2 linked regions of the Nonomuraea africana genome follow. The protein of the gene in region 2 interacts with the protein of the main gene of each other region in a pairwise test. Links are inferred from orthologs where the notes say so. Each region holds a gene or a part of one and is shown on either strand. Other genes may lie near its edges.

Region 1 (3,001 bases), 4.5 Mb from region 2 along the record:
AGCGCATGCGCGAGAACTGGCTCGTGTGCGGGGCCTACCACTTCGCCAGGCCCGAGGGCGAGCCCGCCGACCAGGCGCGCCACTTCCTGCGCACGATCAGGCAGGCGGGCGGGCTGCGCAAGGGCGACCTGCTCGCGCTCGACCTCGAGGCCGACGACAAGCTGCCGCCCGACCAGGTCGCCGCCTTCGCCAGGCGCTGGTGCCGGATGGTCGAGAGGCACACGGGCGTGCGGCCCTTCATCTACACGTACCTGTCCTTCGCCCGCAAGGGCAACTGCGCGGGCCTGGGCGAATACCCGCTGTGGATCGCCTCGCCCGGCAAGCCCATCGGCGAGCCCGTGGTCCCCGCGCCGTGGCGTGGCTGGAGGATTCACCAGTACGCCAACAGCCCGCTCGACCGCAACGTCTTCCACGGCAGCCGCCAGGACCTGACCAGGCTGGGCTACGACCCGCGATAGCATCGTTGGCACCATCGAAACGCTGCTATCCAAGGAGTCACCGTGTCAGCCGAGCTGCATATCACCCTCGCCGGAGCCGAGCGTGTGGTCGCGGCCGGCACGACGTACGGCGAGGCGCTGGAGGCCGACGGTCGCACCGTCGTCGCCGCCCGCGTCAACGGCGAGCTGCGCGACCTGGCCTCCCACGCCGCGGACGGCGACGTGGTCGAGCCGGTCGAGATCTCCTCACCCGACGGCCGCGCCATCCTGCGCCACTCCACCGCGCACGTCATGGCGCAGGCGGTCCAGGAGCTGTTCCCCGAGGCCAAGCTGGGCATCGGCCCGCCGGTCGACAACGGCTTCTACTACGACTTCGACGTCGCGCAGGCCTTCCACCCCGACGACCTCAAGCGTGTCGAGAAGCGCATGCGCGAGATCGTCAAGCAGGGGCAGCTGTTCTCGCGGCGCGAGGTGTCCGACGACGAGGCGCGCGCGGAGCTCGCCGCCGAGCCGTACAAGCTGGAGCTGGTCGGCCTCAAGGGCGGCGCATCCGCCGACGACGGCGCGAACGTCGAGGTCGGCGAGGGCCAGCTGACCATCTACGACAACCTCGACCCCAAGAGCGGCGAGCTGTGCTGGAAGGACCTGTGCCGCGGGCCGCACCTGCCCTCCACCAGGGCCATCCCCGCCTTCAAGCTCATGCGCACGGGCGGCGCCTACTGGCGGGGCAGCGAGAAGAACCCGCAGCTGCAGCGCATCTACGGCACCGCGTGGGAAACCCGCGACATGCAGGACGAATACCTCCACCTGCTGGAGGAGGCCGAGAAGCGCGACCACCGCAAGCTCGGCGCCGAGCTCGACCTGTTCAGCTTCCCGCCGGAGCTGGGCAGCGGGCTGCCGGTCTTCCATCCCAAGGGCGGAATCATCCGCAAGGAGATGGAGGACTACATGCGCCGGCGCCAGGGGGAGTCGGGCTACGAGTTCGTCAACACCCCGCACATCACCAAGTCGCAGCTGTTCGAGACCTCCGGCCACCTGCCCTGGTACGGCGAGGACATGTTCCCGCCCTTCGAGCTCGACAACACCGAGTACCGCGTCAAGCCGATGAACTGCCCGATGCACAACCTGATCTTCAGAGCGCGCGGGCGGTCCTACCGTGAGCTGCCGCTGCGGCTGTGCGAGTTCGGCTCGGTGTACCGCTACGAGAAGTCCGGCGTGGTCCACGGGCTGACCAGGGTGCGCGGCATGACGCAGGACGACTCGCACATCTACTGCACCAAGGAGCAGATGGGCGGGGAGATCAAGAGCCTGCTGGCCTTCGTGCTCAGCGTGCTGCGCGACTTCGGCCTGTCGGAGTTCTACCTGGAGCTGTCCACCCGCGACGACTCCGACAAGTTCATCGGCGACCAGGCCGACTGGGACGAGGCCACCGCGGCGCTGCGCCAGGCGGCCGAGGAGTCGGGCCTGGCCCTGGTCGACGATCCGGGCGGCGCGGCCTTCTACGGGCCGAAGATCTCCGTCCAGGCCAAGGACGCCATCGGGCGCACCTGGCAGCTGTCCACCATCCAGCTCGACTTCAACCAGCCCAAGCGCTTCGGCCTCGAATACCAGGCGGCCGACGGCACCCGGCAGACGCCCGTCATGATCCACCGGGCGCTGTTCGGCTCGATCGAGCGCTTCCTCGGCGTCCTGGTCGAGCACTACGCGGGCGCGTTCCCTCCGTGGCTCTCGCCGGTGCAGGTCGTCGGCATCCCGATCGCCGAGGCGCACGCGCCGTACCTGCACGACGTCGCCAAGCAGCTGCGCGAGCGGGGCATCAGGGTCGAGGTCGACACGGCCGACGACCGCATGCAGAAGAAGATCCGCAACGCGCAGAAGGCGAAAGTGCCCTTCATGCTGCTCGCCGGTGACGACGACATCGCCAACGGCGCGGTGTCGTTCCGTTACCGGAGTGGCGAGCAGAAGAACGGCGTTCCGGTCGAGGACGCGATCGCCGAGATCGTCAACGCGGTGGAGCGCCGCATCCAGGTCTGACGGCAGGGTCGTCCCCGATCGCGCTTCGCACTGGCGCCCTTCGGACACCTGGGCGGGGGTTCTCGACGGCCCCCGCCGGGTGGGGCCTTCCAGTCGGACCTGAGGTTCTTTCGGACCTCATGGGCCGGGCGTCTTCTGGTCGGCCCTTGTGCGGTCCCGCCTCCGGTCGCGTTGGCGCTGCGGGGTGTCCTCTTGAGCGACTCGCGCAACGGCTCCTGCGCGGCCCCGGCGGCTCGGGTGACGACCCGGAGGCGGCGGTCCCGCGAACCCGTCGGTCCGCGGGGCGGGCGGCGAAAGTCGATCGACCGGCGGGAGGTCGAGCGGCAGGGTGTCGAGCGGCAGGGTGTCGAGCGGCTGATCGCTGATGGCGGCGCCGTTGGGTGTGTCAGTCCCGTAGGTCAGCGGGGGTAGACGCGGAAGGTGACGGCTGGACGGCCGCCGAAGCGTTCCGCCGCTCCTCTGGCCATGGTCCCGAGGAAGTCCCTGCAGTAGGCCTCGGGGTCCTCCTCGGTCAGGGCCTCGATGTAGGT
Region 2 (2,868 bases):
CCGAGCCCGCTCAGCATCGACGAGGTCGCCAAGCTGCTGGCGCCCGAGCCGACCGAGGAAGCCAAGAAGGCCACCGCCAAGGCGGCCACGGGCCCCACGGTCGAGTTCGAGATCGGCGAGTCGGTCACCGTCATGGACGGCCCGTTCGCCACGCTGCCCGCCTCGGTCAGCGAGATCAGCCCCGAGTCGCAGAAGCTCAAGGTGCTGGTGTCGATCTTCGGTCGCGAGACCCCGGTCGAGCTGTCGTTCAACCAGGTCTCGAAGATCTGACAGGCTCGCATACACTCGATGAGGAACGTGTGACTCCGCGCGTGCCCTAGCCGCCGGAGCCCCTCGCGCGTTTCTGTCGTCAAGACGTTCGGCAGGCCGTCCCTCGCGAAGGACGGCCTTCCGACATGTCCGCCCGCACCCGCGGGTGGACGGCACCGCAATCAGGACCCGGAGAAGGACACATGCCTCCGAAGAAGAAGATCGCGGCACTGGTCAAGGTCCAGCTTCCCGCTGGCCAGGCCACGCCCGCCCCGCCGGTCGGTACCGCCCTCGGTCCGCACGGCGTCAACATCATGGACTTCGTGAAGCAGTACAACGCTGCCACCGAGGCCCAGCGGGGCAACATCATCCCCGTCGAGATCACCATTTTCGAGGACCGCAGCTTCACCTTCATCACGAAGACGCCTCCGGCGCCTGAGCTGATCAAGAAGGCGCTCGGTCTCGACAAGGGCTCTGCGGTTCCCCACAAGGACAAGGTCGGCAAGCTGAGCCGCGAGCAGCTGCGCAGCATCGCCGAGACGAAGATGCCCGACCTCAACGCCAACGACGTCGAGGCCGCCGAGAAGATCATCGCCGGCACCGCCCGGTCGATGGGCATCACCGTCGCCGAGTAAGACCTTTCCGTTCGTCCCGTGGGAGGGCCACGCGCTGGCCCGAGACCACAGACTCCACCGAGGAGACAGAAGTGAAGCGCAGCAAGGCGCACAAGAACGCGTCGGCGCAGGTCGACCGCGACAAGCTCTACACCCCCGCCGAGGCCGCGAAGCTGGCCAAGGCGACCTCCACCACCAAGTTCGACGCCACCGTCGAGGTGGCGCTGCGGCTGGGTGTCGACCCTCGCAAGGCCGACCAGATCGTGCGCGGCACGGTCAACCTCCCGCACGGCACCGGTAAGACCGCCCGGGTCCTGGTCTTCGCGACCGGTGACCGTGCCGAGGCTGCCCGCGAGGCCGGCGCCGACATCATCGGCGCCGACGAGCTCATCGACGACATCGCCAAGGGCAACAGGCTCAACGAGTTCGACGCCGTCGTCGCCACCCCCGACCTGATGGGCAAGGTCGGCCGCCTGGGCCGTGTCCTCGGCCCGCGTGGTCTCATGCCGAACCCGAAGACCGGCACCGTGACCCCGGACGTGGCCAAGGCCGTGACGGAGATCAAGGGCGGCAAGATCGAGTTCCGCACCGACCGTCAGGCGAACCTGCACTTCATCATCGGCAAGACGTCGTTCGGTGAGCGCCAGCTCATCGAGAACTACGCCGCGGCCCTTGACGAGGTGCTGCGTCTCAAGCCGTCCGCGGCCAAGGGGCGTTACGTCAAGAAGGTCACCTTCTCCACCACGATGGGTCCGGGTGTCCCGGTCGACCCCAACGTGACTCGCGCGATGACCGCCGAGCTCGAGGGCTGATCCCGCTCTTCCGAAAGACCCCCGCAGGGCTTCCTGCGGGGGTCTTTCGCTGTCATATGGGATTAAAGACATATACAGGGAGGAAGTGGACTCAGGGTTATCTCGGGGTCATCCCTGTGCGCCGGGAAGGCTTCGGCGACGTAGTGTCGGAATCATGCTGAAGCGCAGGATTACTCTCGCCGCCGTCGCGACGGGCGCCGCCGCCCTGGTCGCGGTCGCCGGTTGTGGATCGACAGGAGCGACCGCGTCCGGGGCGGTGCCCATCCAGGTGAACCTGGCCGCCGCCGAGGTCCTGGAGCAGGCCGCGCAGAAGACACAGGAGGTCACGAGCTACACCGTGGACGCCGTCGTGGACGTGACGGACCCGCAGGAGGGCTCGGGCAAGGTCCAGGGGCGGATGATCTACCAGAGCAAGCCCCAGCTCGCCGCCGACCTGACCCTCGACAGCGCCAACTTCGGCGGGAAGAGCCTGCCGGGCGGGGCGCGGGCCGTACTGCAGGGCGACCACGTCTACCTGCGTGTCGAGGCGCTGAACCAGATGCTCGGCGCCACCAAGCCGTGGATCAAGGTGTCGCTGAACGAGGCGGCCGGCGGTGACGCGAGCAGGTACCTCGAGCAGGTCCAGCAGTTCGACCTGGCGAACGTCACCAAGCTGGTCACCGCCTCCCAGAACGTCAAGCAGGTCGGCACCGAGGCCGTGGGCGGCGTCGACACCACCCACTACAGCGGCACGTTCCCGGTGGACGCGGCCGTGCAGCAACTGCCCGCCGACAAGCAGGAGCAGGCCAAGAAGCACATGGCCGAGCTCAAGGACGTCACGTTCGACATCTGGGTCGGCGCGGACGGCCTGCCGCGCAAGCTGGCGATGACCGGCGCGGAGAAGGGCGCCACGTTCAACGCCAACCTGTTCTTCAAGGGCTTCAACGAGCCGGTCTCCATCGTCGCGCCGCCCGCCGAGCAGGTGGGCGACCTGCCCAAGCACGGCGGAAACTGACTCCAGCGGGGGGCGATTTGGCATCTTGACGAATCGCCCCCTATTCTGGTGCTTGCCAAAGACCGCCGGTCGTTGCTGGGTGCCTCAAGGCCCGGTGACCGAAGGATCCACATCGTGGACGGCCCGCGTAGGTGAGATGCGAAGTTCTTCCGTGTGGATTCCACATGGGTGAGCCCCGTGCGCCTGCGCCGGGGCTTGT

The links. Proteins that work in one complex are often made in the same cells at the same time.
Region 1: the proteins of rplA (region 2) and thrS interact in binary tests that used the Escherichia coli proteins (3 or more experiments, as listed by UniProt). The link is inferred for Nonomuraea africana from one-to-one orthologs.

The regions. Positions count from the first base shown.
Region 1 is NZ_JADBEF010000001.1:3,891,070-3,894,070, reverse strand. Bases 55-2,985 are described here. They hold thrS (threonine--tRNA ligase), read left to right. Parts: upstream 55-500; coding sequence 501-2,471; downstream 2,472-2,985. Other genes in these bases: H4W81_RS18395 (PIG-L deacetylase family protein), read right to left, coding at 2,870-2,985; H4W81_RS18405 (glycoside hydrolase family 25 protein), read left to right, coding at 55-458. Outside these bases: more of H4W81_RS18405, read left to right, coding at 1-54; more of H4W81_RS18395, read right to left, coding at 2,986-3,001. UniProt on the Escherichia coli protein: Catalyzes the attachment of threonine to tRNA(Thr) in a two-step reaction: L-threonine is first activated by ATP to form Thr-AMP and then transferred to the acceptor end of tRNA(Thr). The rate-limiting step is amino acid activation in the presence of tRNA.
Region 2 is NZ_JADBEF010000001.1:8,379,965-8,382,832, forward strand. What follows is about bases 18-2,815. They hold rplA (50S ribosomal protein L1), read left to right. Parts: upstream 18-955; coding sequence 956-1,675; downstream 1,676-2,815. Other genes in these bases: nusG (transcription termination/antitermination protein NusG), read left to right, coding at 18-270; rplK (50S ribosomal protein L11), read left to right, coding at 453-884; H4W81_RS40200 (SCO4651 family lipoprotein), read left to right, coding at 1,830-2,669. In the rest of the region: more of nusG, read left to right, coding at 1-17. UniProt on the Escherichia coli protein: One of the primary rRNA binding proteins, it binds very close to the 3'-end of the 23S rRNA. Forms part of the L1 stalk. It is often not seen in high-resolution crystal structures, but can be seen in cryo_EM and 3D reconstruction models.